Regions from separate parts of the Rhizorhabdus sp. P4_G6 genome, predicted to be linked through region 1. Evidence: predicted binding sites of a transcription regulator. Region 1 holds the regulator's gene; each other region holds the start of a gene.
The links. The regulator LexA, encoded in region 1, represses DNA repair genes until DNA is damaged. The targets are predictions, from matches to a motif close to GTTCCNCNCTTGTTCT.
Positions count from the first base shown of each region.

Region 2: the regulator LexA is predicted to act here: its motif matches at 1,883-1,898, upstream of AC1DPF_RS03160 (ImuA family protein).
Region 3: the regulator LexA is predicted to act here: its motif matches at 2,723-2,738, upstream of recA (recombinase RecA).
Region 4: the regulator LexA is predicted to act here: its motif matches at 1,395-1,410, upstream of AC1DPF_RS01135 (DNA recombination protein RmuC).

Region 1 covers NZ_JBFUKC010000004.1:172,679-177,160, forward strand. The annotation lists gene trpC (indole-3-glycerol phosphate synthase TrpC) at 1-236, shown strand, start outside; gene moaC (cyclic pyranopterin monophosphate synthase MoaC) at 233-703, shown strand; gene AC1DPF_RS06570 (molybdopterin molybdotransferase MoeA) at 703-1,890, shown strand; gene lexA (transcriptional repressor LexA) at 1,947-2,606, shown strand; gene AC1DPF_RS06580 (ComEC/Rec2 family competence protein) at 2,709-4,482, opposite strand, start outside.
Region 2 covers NZ_JBFUKC010000002.1:179,513-183,994, reverse strand. The annotation lists gene AC1DPF_RS03165 (Y-family DNA polymerase) at 1-1,196, opposite strand, end outside; gene AC1DPF_RS03160 (ImuA family protein) at 1,087-1,860, opposite strand; gene AC1DPF_RS03155 (hypothetical protein) at 2,187-2,876, opposite strand; gene AC1DPF_RS03150 (hypothetical protein) at 2,966-3,640, opposite strand; gene AC1DPF_RS03145 (hypothetical protein) at 3,784-4,419, shown strand; gene AC1DPF_RS03140 (hypothetical protein) at 4,432-4,482, opposite strand, start outside.
Region 3 covers NZ_JBFUKC010000001.1:89,842-94,323, reverse strand. The annotation lists gene alaS (alanine--tRNA ligase) at 1-269, opposite strand, end outside; gene AC1DPF_RS00430 (glutathione S-transferase family protein) at 457-1,083, opposite strand; gene AC1DPF_RS00425 (VOC family protein) at 1,128-1,475, opposite strand; gene recA (recombinase RecA) at 1,579-2,652, opposite strand; gene AC1DPF_RS00415 (hybrid sensor histidine kinase/response regulator) at 2,765-4,482, opposite strand, start outside.
Region 4 covers NZ_JBFUKC010000001.1:235,370-239,851, reverse strand. The annotation lists gene AC1DPF_RS01140 (CHASE2 domain-containing protein) at 1-1,295, opposite strand, end outside; gene AC1DPF_RS01135 (DNA recombination protein RmuC) at 1,424-2,755, shown strand; gene AC1DPF_RS01130 (glutathione S-transferase family protein) at 2,956-3,675, shown strand; gene ettA (energy-dependent translational throttle protein EttA) at 3,946-4,482, shown strand, end outside.

The DNA.
Region 1 (4,482 bases):
TGATCGGGGTCAACAATCGCGACCTGCGCGACTTCTCCATCGATCTGTCGCGCACCTATGAACTGGTGGCCAATGCGCCCGCGGGTTGCACGTTCGTCGCGGAGAGCGGGCTCGGCTCGAAGGCCGATCTCGACGCGATGGCCGGGCACGGCGTGCGCTGTTTCCTGGTCGGGGAGTCGCTGATGCGCGAAGCCGATGTCGCCGCGGCGACGCGCAGGCTGCTGACCGGCGCATGACCGGCAAGCTCACCCATATCGACGATGAGGGCGCGGCCCGGATGGTCGACGTCTCGGCGAAGGCCGAGACAAAGCGGGAGGCGATCGCCGAGGGGCGGATCCTGATAGCGGCGCCCGCGCTCGATGCGATCCGCGCCGGATCGGTCAAGAAGGGTGACGTCCTCGCGGCGGCGCGGGTCGCCGGGATCATGGCCGCCAAGAAGACCGCCGACCTCATCCCGCTGTGCCATCCGCTGCCGATCTCGGGCGTGACGCTGGACCTCGCGATCGAGGCCGACGGCATCCGTGCCACCGCCGCGGTGGTCACCACCTACACCACCGGCATCGAGATGGAGGCGATGACCGCTGTCTCGGTCGCGCTCCTCACCGTCTACGACATGGCCAAGGCGCTCGATCGCGGCATGCGGATCGAAGGCGTCCGCCTGTTGTCCAAGACCGGCGGTAAGTCGGGCGACTGGACGGCCTGATGACGCTGATTCCCGTTGCCGAGGCGCAGGCGCGGATGATGGCGCTCAGGCCGCCGCTGCCGATCGAAACGGTGCCGCTGGTCCAGGCGAACGGACGCCATGCCGCCGTCGATGTCGTCGCCGCCCGCACCCAGCCCGCGCTCGATCTGTCGGCGATGGACGGCTATGCGATCCGCTTCGCCGAGCGGCCCGGGCCCTGGACCGTCATTGGCGAAAGCGCGGCGGGCGGCGGCCTGGATCGTGCGCTCGCAGCTGGCGAGGCCGCGCGGATCTTCACCGGAGCGCCAGTGCCCGAAGGGGCCGACGCGATCCTCGTCCAGGAAGAAGCGGCGCGCGACGGCGACCGCCTGATGATGGCGGGCGAAGGACCGCGCGGGCCCGGCGCGCATATCCGCCGCGCCGGCAGCGATTTCGCGCAGGGGGACACGCTCATCGCTGCTGGCACGGCCATCGGCGCGGCGGCGATCGCGCTTGCCGTCAGCGGTGGCCATGGCGCGCTCGCAATTCGCCGGCGCCCGCGCATCTCCATTCTCTCGACCGGCAACGAACTGGTGCGGCCGGGCGTGCCGACCAGCGGCGCGCTGCTGCCCGCTTCCAACGGACCGATGCTGGCGGCCATGCTGGCGGGGCCGACCTGCATCGTCACCGATCACGGCATCGTCCGCGACGATCTCGACGCAATCGCTGCGGCCTTCTCCGCTTTGGCCGACCAGGCCAATATCATCGTCACCACGGGCGGTGCGTCGGTCGGCGATCATGATCTCGTCCTGCCCGCCCTGCAGAAGGCCGGCGCGCGCATCGATTTCTGGAAGGTCGCGCTGAAGCCCGGCAAGCCGGTGATGATCGGCACGCTCGGCGAAGCGATCGTGCTGGGGCTGCCCGGCAATCCGGTCTCGGCCTTCGTCACCGCCACCCTGTTCCTGAAGCCCCTCGTCGCCCACCTGCTGGGCGCGCGCAGTCCTGTCCCGGCGCCTATGCTCGCCCGGCTCGGAGCGGCGCTCCCGGCGACCGGCAACCGCGCCGAATATCTGCGCGGCCGCTGGAGCGAAGGTCGGGCGGTTCCGGTCATCAGCCAGGACAGCGCCGGCCTCGTGGCCCTGGTGCAAGCGGAAATGCTGATCGTGCGGCCGCCCAAGTCCGCGGCGCTCGAGCCGGGCGCGGATATCGAGATCATTCCACTCGCTTGACAGATTCGCGCCGGTTGCCTAAATGTTCTCCGTCCGTTCTAGACGAGGGCATTGCCATGCTGACGCGCAAGCAACATGAACTTCTCCTATTCATCCACGACCGGCTGATCGAGACCGGCGTGTCGCCCTCGTTCGAGGAGATGAAGGATGCGCTGGACCTCAAGTCCAAATCGGGCGTCCACCGGCTGATCAGCGCGCTCGAGGAGCGCAACTTCATACGCCGGCTGCCGAACCGCGCGCGCGCGCTCGAAGTGCTGCGTATGCCCGACATGATCGCCAAGGCTCCGGCCGCACCATCGAAGGCTCCGCCGGTCGTGCCGCAGGCAGCGAACGAGAATGTGCTGGAAATCCCGCTGCACGGCCGCATCGCCGCCGGTTTGCCGATCGAGGCGCTCGAGGGCCAAAGCACCTTGTCGGTGCCTGCGGCGCTGCTCGGCCCAGGCGAACATTATGCGCTCGAAGTCTCCGGCGATTCGATGGTCGAAGCCGGTATTCTCGACGGCGACTATGCCCTGATCCGCAAGGCCGAGACGGCGCGCGACGGCGACATCATCGTGGCCCTGATCGCCGACAGCGAAGCGACGCTCAAATATTTCCGCAAGGAAGGCGCGATGATCCGGCTCGACCCGGCGAACCGCGCTTATGACCCGCAACGCTACAAGCCGGACCAGGTCCGTGTGCAGGGCAAGCTTGCGGGATTGCTGCGGCGCTACTGACAGGCCGAACGTCATCCTGCACTTGTTTCAGGATCCACATGTCGGCTCGGGATCATTCCCGTGTCGGGAAGTGGATGCTGGAATAAACTCAGCATAGCGACATCAAGGACGAGTAGGCGATCCGGGCCGGAACACGGACCAGGGATGGCGACCGACCGACCCGGCCACGGTTTCGACGACGCCGCGCTCCAGATCGATCGACAGACCCCCGCTGCGCGCCAGTAACGGCCGGTCGATGACGATCCAGCGCGGGCGGCACGAACGCGGCATCCGCCGGTCGCTTATGACAATGTCGGCGCGCGCGCAGGCACGGTTCATCCGGGCGATGTCGACCAGATAGGGGCTCCGGGTCGCGAGCAGCGTCCACGCGCGGCTGCCGCGCCGGAGCTGCGCCTCGCACAGGTCCGCGGAGCAGCGCGCCGCCTGGAGCGCATCGATCGGCACCGGCTCGCCATCGACCCCGGCCGCCTCGCTGAGCACGTCACGGATATAATCGCCGGCACGATCCCGCAGCAACGCCACCCGTCCGTCCGCCAGCACCACGGCAACATGCCGGCCGTCGCCCGTCACCAGCAGGTCCGGCACCGGGGACTGCAGCGCCCAGACGGCACCTATCACCAGCGGCACGGTGCCCCAGCGCCGCATCTTCGTCCGCCACAGCGCGATCCACAGCCCGCCCGCGATCATCAGCGCGAAGGCGCCCCACGCCATGCTCGGCAGCATCGCCACCGCACCCGGCGCGTCGCCGACCCGATGGGCGATCCAGAGCAGCAGCGCGAGCGCCTTCGACACCAGCCACCAGAAGGGCGCACCCAGGCCAGCAATGTCGAGCAGCAGCGCCACCGCCTCGAGCGGCATGATGACGAAGGTGGTCAGTGGAATCGCGACGATGTTGGCGGCGGCGCCATAGAGACCCGATTTGTGGAAGTGAAACAGCGCGATCGGCGCCAGCGCCGCCTCGATCACCACCCCCGAGAGCAGCAGCACCGCCAGCGAGCGCCCGAGCCGAGCCGCCCAGTGCTCGTCCCGCCCAGCCGAGAAGGATACCACTTTGGGATGTTCCAGGAAGGCGATCAGCGCGGTGACGGCCGCGAAGCTCAGTTGGAAGCTCGGCCCCGCGAGCGCTTCCGGCCACAGCAGCAGCACGATCAGGGCCCCCGTCGCGACCAGCCGCAGCGTGATCGCCTCTCGCCCCATGGCAATGCCGGCCAACACGAGCAGCGCGGCGACGCACGAGCGGATCGTCGGCACCTGCGCGCCCGACAACAGGGTATAGCCGATCCCCGCCAGCGCGCCAGCGCCGGCCGCGACCAGCAACAGCGGCGCGTGCAGCGCCAGCCGGGGGCTCAGCGCGAACAGCCGCAGGGTAAGCAGCATCACGCCGCCGACCACCGCCGAGACGTGCAGCCCCGACACCGACAGCAGATGGGCCAGCCCGGATCGCCGGATCGCCTCCGCGTCTTCCTCGCCGATCGCCCCCTGGTCCCCGGTGGCGAAGGATGCGGCGATGCCACCTGCGCTGGCGCCGGTGACCCGCTGTTCGATATGCGCCGATAGCCGCGCCCGGCGGTCGGCAAGCCAGGTTGAAAAGCCGCCGCCGCCCGCGCCGGCATCGATCTTCGGCGGATCGAGCGCCTTTCCCCCGGCGCCGATGCCGAGGAACCAGGCGGTGCGGGCATAGTCATAGCCGCCGGGCACCGCCGGGGGTGCAGGCGGCATCAGCCGCGCGCGCACTGCGATATGCGCGCCGCCGGGTACCAGGGCGGGCAGGTCGGCCTGATCGACATTCAGCCTGATACGCGGCGGCAGCAGGGCCGGATCGGTCGCTATCGTCAGCCGGACCAGCTCGCGCGCCGGAAGCCGCTCGACCGTCTCG
Region 2 (4,482 bases), on a different contig from region 1:
GCTTCCCCGATCGCGGGAAAGGCCAGCACCGCCTGCTCGGGAATATGGCTGTCGCGCGGCGCAAACCGCCGCACGCGGTTGCGTCCGAGCCGGGTCGACAGCCGATCGAGCAGCTGGGCCAGCTCCCCCTCGGCGATCGCCCCGCCTTCGAGCGGCAGCTGGAGCGGTGCCAACGGTTCGAACAGCGGCACCGACAGCCGCACCAGATCGAAGCCGAAACCGGGATCGACCGGATCGGACAGCGTCTCCAGCCGCTCGTTGAACAACCGCATCAGCAGCGGGACATCGCGTACCGGCAGTCCGGTCTCGATCCGCAGGCTGCGCACCAGCCCGTCGGTGCGGAACAGCTGCGCCTCGAAGCGCCGCCCGCCGCGATGCCCCTCCTCCATTCGCCGCGCCGCCTGCTGGGCCAGCGCCTCGATCGCGGCCAGTGCGGGATCGACATGACCGATCGGCTCGGCGAAACGCCGTTCGAGCACGAGCGCCGCTTGCGGACGCCGCGCGGTAATGCGGATGTCGCGCCCGCCCGAGATCCTGTCGAGCCGGTCGGCAGCGTCTTCCCCAAAGCGCGCCGACAGCAGCTGCGACGGCCGAGCGCTGAGATCGGCGAGGCGCTTGAGCCCGGCGCGGCGCAGTGCCATCGCCTCCCCGGCCTCGAGGCCCAGGGCTTCGACGGGCAGCATGGCCGTCGCCTCGGCGGGATAATGCGCCAGCGCATGCGCCGCATCGGGGGTGTCGGCGAGCGCGCTGCGGACATGCATGCCGAGCCGCTGCAGCCGCGCCACCAGGTCCTCGCGCAATCCCGCCTCGCCGCCGAACAGATGCGCGCAGCCGCTGATATCGAGGATCAGCCCGTCGGGCGGATCGAGTGCCACCATCGGCGTGTAGCGATCGCAGCCGTCGGCGATCCGCTCGATCCATTCGCCATCGGCGCGCATATCGATATCGACGACGCCGAGATCGGGCATCCGCGCCCGCGCGTCGGCCAGGCTGAGGCCGGGCGCCAGCCCGAGCGCCAGTGCAGCCCGGCTGACGGCGGCCAGCCGCATCGCACCCTTCTGCTTCTCCACCAAAGCGAACGGGGCATCAGGCGGAAAGCCGGGCTGGACCGCTCCCGTCCGGATTGCCCGCGCCAGCCGATCGGCCGGCAGGAAGGGGAAGCACAGCGCCAGATAGCGTCGCTTCCCGGAAGACATGCTCGTCACGATTCCACTCCAGACAGGCGCGTACCCCAGCCAGTCCCCCGCGATGCCGCAACAACTCGATCTCGATCGCCGGATGGCCAGGCGCACCGGCCTCGAGCGCCGCCGACGCCAACGATCGCACCCGCCAACGGCTATAGGCGGCGCTCGGGACCGGCTCGGCCTCGGCGCGCAGCAGCAGCACGGTCACCCCCGATTTCTCGGCCGCGACCGCGAGCCGCCGGCTCACCGTCAGATCGAAGCCGCGTGCCGCCTTCCAGGGCTCGATCAGCACCGCCGAGACATCGGCACAGCGCACCGCATCGCCCGCGGCGCGCAGCAGCGCCGCCTCGTCCGGCGCGACGATCTCGATCAGCCGAGACGGATCCAGGCCGAGATCGGCGAGCCCCGGCCCGTAAAGTGCCCCACCGGCACGCACCGCTCCATCCTGCCGCAGCCAGAGCAACGGCCCTTCCCCCCGTCGTATCGCCAGCATCAGCGCGGTCCCGGCCAGAGCCGCGCGATCGTCCGGCTCGGCAGCGAACAGCTCGTGCAGCTTGCCGCACGGCAAACCACCCCCCAATTGCGCGTCGAGCGGCTCGGCGCCCAACGCAAACAGCGTGGCTTCCGGGGGCTTCGGCCCCTCGATCGCACAGATGCGCGATCTCAGGGCGGCCAATAAGATCCGCGACTCATCCATGGTTCTTGTTTTGTTCTTATACTCCCTTCAACAAGGGAGGAGTCAAGGATGCACTAAAGCTGGTAGTGAGGTAGTTTCAAATTGGGGTTATGGAAACTCATCCTCGGGTCAGTCTCGCTAACCCCGCTCGACGTTATCGGTCGTGTGTTGTGGGAGTGCCCACGCAGATTGAAGCCTGCTTGTCCCATGCGCCGCCTCGATCCAAACACGCATCGACATCGAGGAAATTCTTGAGGGAGCGAACGGCAAAAATGGCTGACAGCGTTGCCACTATTATCACAAGGACAGCCACCCTTCGTCTCATCTCAGTATCTCTTGTTCAGACCGTTGGGCCTAAAATGATCACATGCCGCAGTACATTGATGCGCTCCCGAACCCCCTTCGCGAATGCGCCGTCCCGCACTCCGGCCTGCCACGTTCGCCCGTTGATCCGCGAGAGAGGCGGACCTAGGGTCACCTTTGATACGCTGGTCCACGATTTCTCGCCCATTGCTTATCGTTCGCGCGACAGCCTCTCCTGTTTCACCTAGCGACGATGCTTCGCAGTTGGCTTTGCAATGAAAGTATTTGTCCGCGCCGATCGTGTTAGCATCCCTCATATCTCCGTAATTACGAAAGAAATTGCCACCTGCCTTGGCTGCCTCTTTCAAAACTCGCCCATCTCGCTCGCCTTGCGCGCGCATCGCCTCATACTCATTCCAATTCGAATTGCCGAGTTCGGCAAGTTGAATGGGCTTTTCCTCTCCAAGACGCCTGATGGACTCAAGCTCCTCATCGCGCTTGCGATCCAATTCGTCCCAACTCGCGATTCCCGCGCGATTCTGCTTGCCGGAATTCCGACCTGTGAGCTTTGCCTCATCTCGCTCCTCGTCGAGATAGATGACGTTCCAATTCTCATCGACGCGAAACGGCCTAGGCATCTTGCCGTCAGCCCCAGGCAGCGATTTGATTCCGGCATTAAACCATGCGAGTCTCCGCGCTCGAGAATAGAACATAGAGTGAACTAAATCAAATCCTACATTGCAAGTAGAATCTGCCCCCCGCCCTTTCGATCTTGATCCGGAGTAATCGACCAGTGCTCGGCTTATCTGCGGCGGCCATAGGTGTTGAGGGTATTGTAGCTCCCGATGCACAGCTTGCAGACGGCGTAACCGTCAGGTTCCTTCTTGCTCGCGAAGGCCATCGCATCGTCCAGCGTCGTGAACCCGGTCCAGATGCTGCCCTTGGCCGGCCCCTTGTTTTTGCCGAGCCCCCCATTGCAGGAGGAGCAGTCCGAAGCATGGGCCTTCGCCGTCCGATGGTACGGGCTGTGCAGAATCCAGAAGGGTTTCGGCGAATCGTCATCACTGACCACGGGCTCGATCGGCAATAGATCGGTTCGCTCCCGTGTGGCGACATACAGGTCCGAGGCGACGATCATGTCCTCCGGTGTCCAGACGCGATCGGTCAGATTGCAGGCGAGCGCCGCCGTCTCGCGCTTTGTCCATTGCTTCGAACCATCCTTCGGCCGGCTCGGATTGGGTATCCAGCAATAGTTCCGGTAGTGTATCCAGATCGCGACCTGCCGCTCGTGAAACTCCATCACCTTTGAAAAAGCATTGGTCTTCCGCGTGAAGCGTCGATTGGCCTGCCGGAGAAAGCCGTTCTCTCGCTCCACGAGCCATGTCGTGATGTCGGCGGGCTCCGGGCTCCCCTTGAGCACATTTTTCCGCACGCCGACATATCGGCTGCCGGGACGTGGTTCGCCGTTCTTGTCCATGTCCGTGCCGGCGACCTTGCCGCGCTCGGGGATCAGATGGTCTATGGCCGCTTCGTGGAGGGCGATCTGTTGACCCATGGGGGAGAGCTCGTGCGCGTGCTTCTTCCCGTATCGCGGGTACAGTTCGTGTCGGAGGTCTGTGGATGAGCCGCTACCAAGGATTCCGCGTTAACGGCTGGACGTGCAACTTCACGACATTTTCGGCGAGCGAACTCACTACGATCGCGGACATTCCGGGCCAGATTCAGCGGCTCTGGCGAAGCCGGGGGCAACTGCCCGGCGGCGGCCGAAAGAGCGGAAACTTCGATGCCCGCGAGGCGGCCGAGATCATGGTACGCTATGATCTGTCCCGGCTCGGCGTCCCACCTTCCGAGACCGACGAGATCGGAAGTGCCGCGGCGCAGATCATGCTGTGGTTCGCGCTGCTCAATTCCGATGGCACCTGCGAGGTGAATGGGACTCAGGAAGACACTGCGAACTTCCTCAAGCGCTTCCAACAGGACGAGCGCATAGCAGGAGCCCTGACAGCCGAGCCGAAGGTCCAACGCTACCTCTGGAAAGCGCCGGGCGACAAATTGAGCTTTGCTACCGACATCGCTAAGGTGATCGAGGCTCAGGGCCAGCGGGCAATGACGTTCCTCGATCTTGAAAAATCGGCGTTTGATCTGGCTGAGAAGGCAGGAAAGCCGCTTTTCTCGATTGACGTGTCAGGAGATGCCATTGGTCGGCGAGTGCGCCGCCTCACTGGTCAGCGGCCAAGTCTCACGGTCGTTAAATAGACGAACCCCAGGCTAATCCTTCTTTGCCCCTTGGGCCGGTCCAACTTGCCGACGAAATCGTAG
Region 3 (4,482 bases), on a different contig from region 1:
AAGAAGGTATGATGCCGGGCGGTATAGCCTACATTGTCGAGATCATTGTGCTTGCCGCCGGCACGCACGCATTTCTGGGACGACGTCGCGGTCGAATAGGGCCGGGTTTCGAGCCCGGTGAAGACATTCTTGAACGGCACCATGCCCGCATTGACGAACATCAGCGTCGGATCATTGTGCGGCACCAATGGCGCCGACGGCACCGGCGCATGGCCTTCGCGCGCGAAATGATCCAGGAAGGAGCGGCGGATGTCGTTGGTCGATGTCATGGGTGGGACTTAGGCGACGCGCGACCGGTTCTCAAGCGGTTCGGCGGAGTAGTCGAAGGTTGATCACTCTGCTGCGGAAAAATGCGCGATCTGGTCTGCATAAGCCTTGACGCAGGCCGATCGGGCAGCGGCGCGCGCGACATTGGTCGCGGCAGCCATATTCCCTCACGTCAAACAGGCCACGGCATCAGGCATAGGCATAGGCCCCGCCCTTCTCCAATGCAGCGCGATAGGCCGGCCGCGCGTGGATACGGTCGAGCCATTCGGTGATCGTCGGCCGCTTGCCGTCGAGCTTCAGCCGCTCGCGGGCCGCTTCGAGCGGAAAGCTCATCATGACGTCCGCGGCGCTGATCTCATTGCCCGCAAACCAGGGGCGCTGGCTGAGCTCGGCCTCGACATAGTCGATCTGCACCATCGCCATGTTGGTGACGGTCCGCTTCGCGACCCATCCGAACGGTCCCATCTTGTCGATCACCAGGCGGAGCAGCAGCGGCGGCATCAGCGAACCCTCGGCATAATCGAGGAAATAGCGCCAGCGCAGCGCGCCGTTCCCATCCTGAGGCGGACCGAAATCCCCGCCGGCCAGCGCGACGAGATATTCGACAATGGTGGCCGTTTCGGCGACGATGCGGCCGTCATGTTCGATAACGGGAGATTTTCCGAGCGGATGAACCTTGCGCAACTCGGGGGGCGCCAGCATCGTCTTCGGATCGCGCGCGTAGCGGCGGACCGCATAAGGCAGGCTCAGTTCCTCGAGCAGCCAGAGCACCCGCTGCGAGCGTGAGTTTTCGAGATGGTGGACGATGATCGGGATCGTCTTGGTCATGGGGCGGCTCCGCTGCGAGGGGCGGGCCGCTGTCAGTCGGCCGGCTCGTTCACATAGACGGCAAGTTCGATACCCGACGGTTCAAGGAAGTGAAAGCGGCGGCCGCCGGGAAAGGCGAAGATAGGCCGCACGACCACACCGCCCGCAGTCTCCACCGCCAGCTGGGCGGCTTCGAGATCGTCGACTTCGATCACCGCCAGCGGAGCCTTGCTTGCCTCGACGGCGTCGCCATTGAGGCCGATGTCGCAACCCTGCCCGATCGTCGCAGCGTAATCCGGGCCAAAGGCGGTCAGCGACCAGCCGAATGCCTGTTCGAAAAAGGCCTTGCTGCCGGCAGTGTTCCCGACTGGCAGTTCGATATAGTTCAGACGCGCCGCCATCATCCGATCTTCCCGTCCGTTCGTCCCGAGCGAAGTCGTGGGACGTGGGTCTGCGCACCGTGCCTCGACCTCGCTCGACACGAACGGGGAAAGCCCCGTCGGATCAGATGTCGTCGTCTTCGGCCGGACCCGCCATCAGCGCATCGCCAACCGTTTCGGTATTGCCGCGAATTGCCGATTCGAGCTTTGCGGCCAGTTCGGGATTTTCGCGCAAATAGGCCTTGGCATTCTCGCGGCCCTGGCCGATGCGAACCGAGTCATAGCTGAACCATGCGCCCGATTTTTCGACCAGCCCCGCCTTGACGCCGAGATCGATCAGCTCGCCGACCTTCGACACGCCTTCGCCATACATGATGTCGAACTCGACCTGCTTGAACGGCGGCGCGACCTTGTTCTTGACGACCTTGACCCGCGTCGCGTTGCCGACGACCTCATCGCGATCCTTGATCGCGCCGGTGCGGCGGATATCGAGCCGGACCGAAGCGTAGAATTTGAGCGCATTGCCGCCGGTCGTCGTTTCCGGCGAACCATACATCACGCCGATCTTCATACGAATCTGGTTGATGAAGATGACGAGGCACTTGGAGCGGCTGATCGAGCCGGTGATCTTGCGCAGCGCCTGGCTCATCAGACGGGCCTGCAGACCGACATGGCTGTCGCCCATCTCGCCCTCGATTTCGGCCCTGGGAACCAGCGCCGCGACCGAGTCGATCACCAGCACGTCGATCGCATTGGAGCGGACCAGCGTGTCGGCGATCTCGAGTGCCTGCTCGCCGGTATCGGGCTGCGACACGATCAGCTCGTCGATGTTGACACCCAGCTTCTTCGCATAGACCGGGTCCAGCGCATGCTCGGCGTCGATGAACGCGGCGGTGCCGCCGCCCTTCTGCGCCTCGGCGATCGCATGCAGCGCCAGCGTCGTCTTGCCCGAGCTTTCGGGGCCGAAAATCTCCACGACACGGCCACGCGGCAATCCGCCGATGCCGAGTGCGATGTCCAGCCCCAGCGAGCCGGAGGAGATCGCCTCGACCTGCATCGCCTCACGCGATCCGAGTTTCATCGCCGAGCCCTTGCCGAAGGCGCGATCGATCTGCGCCAAAGCGGCTTCAAGGGCCTTCTGTCTATCCATATTCGCCGCGTCCTTTTCGGATCCGATGAGCTTCAACTGTGCCGCCATGGGTCAACTCCCTCGTAGATCGCGTGATCGAAAGCTTCAAACACGATCTTCGTACATGGAATGTTCCACTGGAACAAGAGATAAACATTCGTGATTTGTTCCCGAAAGCGGCCTAGCTGACAACCTCCGTCCGGGCGTGGTCCGCCAGCGCCTCTCGCGCCGCCTGCCCGATCTGCTGGACCGAGAAGGGTTTCGGCAGGAAGCCGATATTGTCGAGGTCGATCGACTTGCGCAGTTGTTCCTCGGCATAACCAGACATGAAGATGATCGGCAGATTTGGTTGCTTCTCCCTTGCCGCCCGCGCCATGGTCGGGCCGTCCATCGTCGGCATCACCACATCGGAGATCACCAGGTCGATCGGTTCTTCGGAGTTCTCTATGATCTCGAGCCCCTCCTCGCCATTGGTGGCCGTGAGGATCTTGTAGCCCTGGCGCGCCAGGGCGCGCTCCGCCACCGCGCGCACCATGGCCTCGTCCTCTACGAGCAGGATGGTGCCGGTCCCCCATAATTCGGTGCTGACTTCCTTGGCTTTGACCAGCGGCGCCACCGCCGAAGCCGGCGCCTCGTGCACCGGCAGATAGATGACGAAGCTGGTGCCCTTCCCCAGCTCGCTCTCGGCGAAGATGAAACCGCCGGTCTGTTTGACGATCCCGTATACGGTCGACAGCCCCAGGCCCGTGCCCTTGCCGACTTCCTTGGTCGTGAAGAAGGGTTCGAAGATCTTGGTGATGATCTCCGGCGCAATGCCGCCGCCGGTGTCGGTCACCTTCATCGCGGTATATTCGGTGACCGGCATAATCTCCATGCCGAGACGCCGCACGTCGGCCTGCGACATCGCATAGGTCTGGATCGTCAGCGTGCCGCCATCGGACATGGCGTCGCGGGCGTTGACCGCCAGGTTGACGATAACCTGTTCGAGCTGGCCCGGGTCGGCCCGCACCGTGCCGAGATTGCGGCCATGGCTGACCTCCAGCTTGACGGTTTCGCCCAGCAGCCGCTTCAACAGGTTCGAAATCTCGGAGATCACGTCCGGTATCTGGAGAATCTGCGGCCGCAGCGTCTGCTGGCGCGAGAAGGCGAGCAACTGGCGGGTCAGCGCCGCGGCGCGGTTCGAGTTGTGCTTGATCTGCTGGATGTCGTCATAGTCGCTGTCACCCGGAATGTGGCGCATCGTCATCAGGTCGCAATGGCCGATGATCGCAGTCAGGATATTGTTGAAGTCATGGGCGACGCCGCCGGCCAGCTGGCCCACGGCCTGCATCTTCATCGCCTGCGCCACCTGGCGCTTGAGCTTGGATTCCTCGCTATTGTCCTTGAGGCTGAGCAGCACCGCGGCATTGCCGAGTCCCTTGGCCGCCGCGATGGTCAGCGAGACATTCTCCTCGGGCCGTTCCTTGAGGCGCACCGAGAGATCGCTGGCAGACCCGCGGCCGGCCGAGAAGCGGCGCACCGCGTCGGAAACCGCCGCCTTGTCCTCCTCGACGACCAGGTCGCCCGGATAGACGATCGTCGACTCCGGCCCCAGCCCTGCCGCGCGCCGGAACGGCGCGTTCATGAACAGCACGCGGCCGTCCCGCTCTGCTACCGCGAGACCGAGCGGCAGCATGCCGAGCAATGCGTGGAGATCGCCGGTGGCGACCCTGCGCGCCTCGGCGCCCATGTTGCCGCCGCCCAGCTCGTCGAGCAGCAGGAACAGCGTGGCGTTGACGGCACCGTGATCGTCGAGCGGGATCTGGATCAAGCGGACCGGATCGCCACCCGGCGGGTCGGCTGCGAGCCGGATCACATCGCCATCGCTGCGCAACAGTTCGGCAAAGGCCCAGCCCGAGC
Region 4 (4,482 bases), on a different contig from region 1:
CGCTTCTCGCCGTGGAGCTGGAGCCGCTCAGGGTTCTTCATGATGTCCGCGGCGATGTCGCGCGGCAGATATTTGCCGAGCGCCGATTGTGCGAAGTTGCGCTGCTCCGAACCGATGCCGCGGGCCGCTGTGCCGACCGCCGAATAGGCGAAGATCCAGCCGATCAGCCAGCCAAACACCGGCAGCCCCTGGGTGTCCACATTGTTGAACTGCCAGATGAACGGCACCGCCACCACGCCCGCCGCCTGGATCAGCAGCATCAGGCTCAGCTTCCAGATCTTCATGTTGGACACCGCGGTCAGCGCGCCCAGCATCACGACCCCGATCGCGATAAGCCAGATGCCCCACGCCGGGATCTTGTTCGGCGTGACATTGTCGAGCATCTGCGCGAGCAGCGTGGCGTGGATCTCCAGGCCGATCGTCGTCTCGCCCTTCTGGATGCGCGAGGCCGGGGTGATGAACTGGTCGACATCGGGGATGTCGCCGCCGATCATGATGTAGCGGCCCTCGATCTGGGGTTTGAAAGCCTCGATCAGATCGGGGTTGGCGATCACCTCGATCGGGAATTTGTCGAACACCGGCCGATCCTCGAACTTCGGCAGCCGGTAGCGGATCGATCCGGTATAGTCGCGAAACCGCTCGAAGCCGCCGGTCAGCGAATTGGCCATCAGCGGCGGCAGCTCGCGGGGCTGGTTCGGCCAGCTGCGCATCACCCCGTCATCATCGGCGAGCAGGCGGATGCTGGTCGGATGGACGTTGCCGGGCTTCGTCTGCTTCAGGAAGTCGCGCAGGAAAGTTTCCTGGTCGAGCGTCATGAAAGTCTTGTTGGTCGCGTTCGACGCGAAGCCCAGATAGGTCGGCGTCTTCATCGTCCTGAAGGCGTCGATCAGTACCTGGTCTTCGGGCGTGGGCTGATCGACGAGAATATCGATGCCAATCGCCTTGGGCTGCATCTTGTCGAGCGCGAGCAGGCCCTTGGCCAGCATCGCGCGATCCAGCGGCGAACGGCGTCCGGTCAGGCGGAGCGTGTCCTCGGTGAAGGTCACCATCGCGATACGCGGGTCGGTCTCGACGCGCGGCGATGCGAGCAGCAGGCGAACGTCGAACAGTGCGCGCTCGGCGTCCTTGGCCAACATCATGTTCCAGCTGTAGCGGGCGAAGGCGAGGCCAAGGATCAGGAACATGGCAGTGACGACGAGGCGGGTCGTGCCGATCTGCTTGAGCAGCTTGCGCAGCGCCGGCCAGAATCTGTGCCAGCGCGCCGCCATTGACGCACCCCCGACGCTGTCCGGCATCCCCATCCCCCTAAACGCAACCCCGGCTCGATATTAGTGGCTGCGCCGGATATGGGAAGCGCCGAGTTGCGCTTGCATTCGCGGCCGAGGCACGGCACGGTTCGCTATCTGTTCCAGGGATTTACTCGATGTCATCGCTCGCCGCGCTCGCACTTCCGCTCTGTCTGCTCCTGGGACTCGCGCTCGGATGGTTCGCGCGCGGGCGAATGCAGGCGGGCGGCACCGCCGAAGCGGCAGATCTGCGCAGGATGCTCGAAACGGCGCGCGATGCGCTCAACCGCTCCGAGATCGAGCGATCCGGGCTTGTGGCCGAACGACAGGCGCGGGCCGAGGCGTTCGAGGCGCAACTGCGAGGTCTCCAGGAGGCGAAGGAGCAATTGTCCGCCCAGTTCGCCGAAGTGGGCGGAAAACTGCTCGACGTGGCCCAGCGCCAGTTTCTCGAACGCGCCGACCAGCGATTCCATCAGGCGGGCGAGAAGAGCGAAGCGCAGCTCAAGGCCTTGCTGACGCCGGTCGAATCGACGCTCAAACGCTATGAGGAGGGGCTGCAGCGGGTCGAGAAGGAGCGGGTCGATAGCTATGCAGGCTTGCGTGAGGCCGTCGACCAGGTCCGGGTCGGCCAGGGACAGGTCCGCGACGAGGCCGCCAAGCTGGTCAATGCGCTGCGCGCCAGCCCCAAGGCGCGTGGGCGCTGGGGCGAGCAGTCGCTGCGCAACGTGCTCGAACAGGCCGGGCTATCGCCTTATGCCGATTTCGCGACCGAGGTTTCGGTCGATACCGAGGACGGACGGTTGCGGCCGGACGTGGTGGTGCGCCTGCCCGGCGGCCGCAAGCTTATCATCGACGCCAAATGCTCGTTCAACGCCTATATGGATGCCAGCGAGCAGGTCGACGAGGCGTTGCGCCTGACCTTCCTGAAGGCGCATGCGGCGGCCCTGCGGACGCACGCCAGCCAGCTGGGCCAGAAAAGCTATTGGGATCGCTTCGGCGATGCGGCCGATTATGTCGTCATGTATATTCCCGGCGAACATTTCCTGTCGGCAGCGATGGAACAGGACGCCGGGCTGTGGGACTGGGCGCATGAACGCCGGGTGCTGATCGCGACGCCGATCAACCTGGTCGCGCTGGCCCGCACCGTGGCGAGCGTCTGGCGACAGGAAAAGATGGCCGACGAAGCGCGGCAGATCGGCCAACTCGGCAAGGAAATGTTCGAGCGGCTATCGGTCGCGGCGACGCACCTCAAGCGCGTCGGCGGCGGCCTCAACAGCGCTGTCGAGAACTACAACAAATTCGTGGCGAGCTTCGAGGGCCGCGTGCTGGTGACGGGTCGCAAATTCCGCGACCTCAACATCGAGACCGGTGGCAAGGAGATCGAGGAGATGCCGGCGATCGAGACGCGCGCGAGCGAACCGGTGGCCGACCTGTTGGCGGGGCCTGAGCAGATGGCAAAGCTCAACTGAATCCCATCCGCGGAGCCGCGATTGGCCGCCACCTGGCGGGGCCTGCTGCTGATCGAGGTCTGAAGGCGCAGGGCCTCGCCGCGGTCGAACGCAGCCGAGCGACCCGAATTGCGTGGAGCGGCTGACCTCTTGGCAGCTGCTATTGCCAGATAGGACATTGATCCCCAATTGGGCGCGACAGCAACCGCGCGGAGCATGACATGGCCGACCTTTCCCAATTTCCGATCATGCAGCGTTGGCCGGCCGCGCACCCCGACCGTATACAGCTCTATTCGCTCAATACGCCAAATGGGGTGAAGGTCGCGATCATGCTCGAGGAAACCGGGCTGCCCTATGAGGCGCATCTGGTGGATATTCTCGACAACCAGAGCCACACTCCCGAATTTCTCTCGCTCAATCCGAATGGCAAGATCCCGGCGATCATCGATCCCGACGGTCCCGGCGGCAAGCCGATGGCGCTGTCCGAGTCGGGCGCGATCCTGATCTATCTCTCGGACAAGACCGGCCGCTTCATTCCGGCCGATCCGGTGCTGCGCTATGAGACGATCCAATGGGTGTTCTTTCAGAATGCCGGCATCGGGCCGATGTTCGGACAGGTCGGATTCTTTCACAAATTTGCCGGTAAGGCCTTCGAGGACAAGCGTCCCCTGGAGCGCTATGTCAACGAGGCGAAGCGCCTGCTCGGCGTGCTCGACAAGCGCCTCGATGGCCGCGGCTGGATCATGGGCGACGATTACGGCATTGCCGACATCTCGACGCTTGGATGGGTTCGCAACCTCATCACCTTCTACGAGGCGCGCGATCTGGTTGAGTTCGATAGGTTGAAATATGTGCCGGGCTGGCTTGAACGCGGCCTGGCTCGTCCGGCGGTGCAGCGTGGCCTGGAAATCCCCAAGCGCGACTCGCCGCGCTCCCAATAGGGAACTTCGAATCCTTCGATTCGGACATTGGAGAAGCCCAGCGCCTTGGAGCCTCTCCACCGCCCAGTTGCGGGCGCAGGCGCAATCTGGGCGGAAAGAGGCGAGGCAAGCAGCGTGGGGAGGCGGCGCCCGGAGCGAGACGCGCGATCTTCGATAATTTCGTCATGATCTTGAAGCTTGCCAGCGGCTCGCCATTTGCCAATCGTCCAGCCGTCGGTTAGTGGCGGCGGCACATTTCCAGCCTTGATCATCCCATGAGGTCCGCGCCCGATGGCCGTGCAATATAGTTTCGTGATGAAGGGTCTCACCAAGACCTTCCCCGGTGCGAACAAACCGCTGTTCAACAATATCCACCTGCAGTTCCTGCCGGGCACCAAGATTGCGATCATCGGCGTCAACGGCGCCGGCAAGTCGACCTTGATGAAGGTCATGGCCGGCATGGACACCGAATATGTCGGCGAGGCCTGGGCTGCCGAGGGCCTGACGGTGGGCTATCTGGCGCAGGAGCCGCAACTCGACGCATCCAAGACGGTCAAGCAGAACGTCATGGACGGCGTCCGTCCGGTCGCCGACATGATCGATCGCTTCAACGCGATCTCCGCCGAGATGGGCGATCCGAAGGACGATACCGATTTCGACGCGCTGATGGAGGAAATGGGCGTCCTTCAGGAAAAGATCGACGCAGCCGACGGCTGGACGCTCGACAACCAGCTCGAGATCGCGATGGAAGCGCTGCGCTGCCCACCCGGCGACCTGCCGGTGACCGACCTGTCGGGCGGCGAGAAGCGCCGCGTCGCACTATGCCGC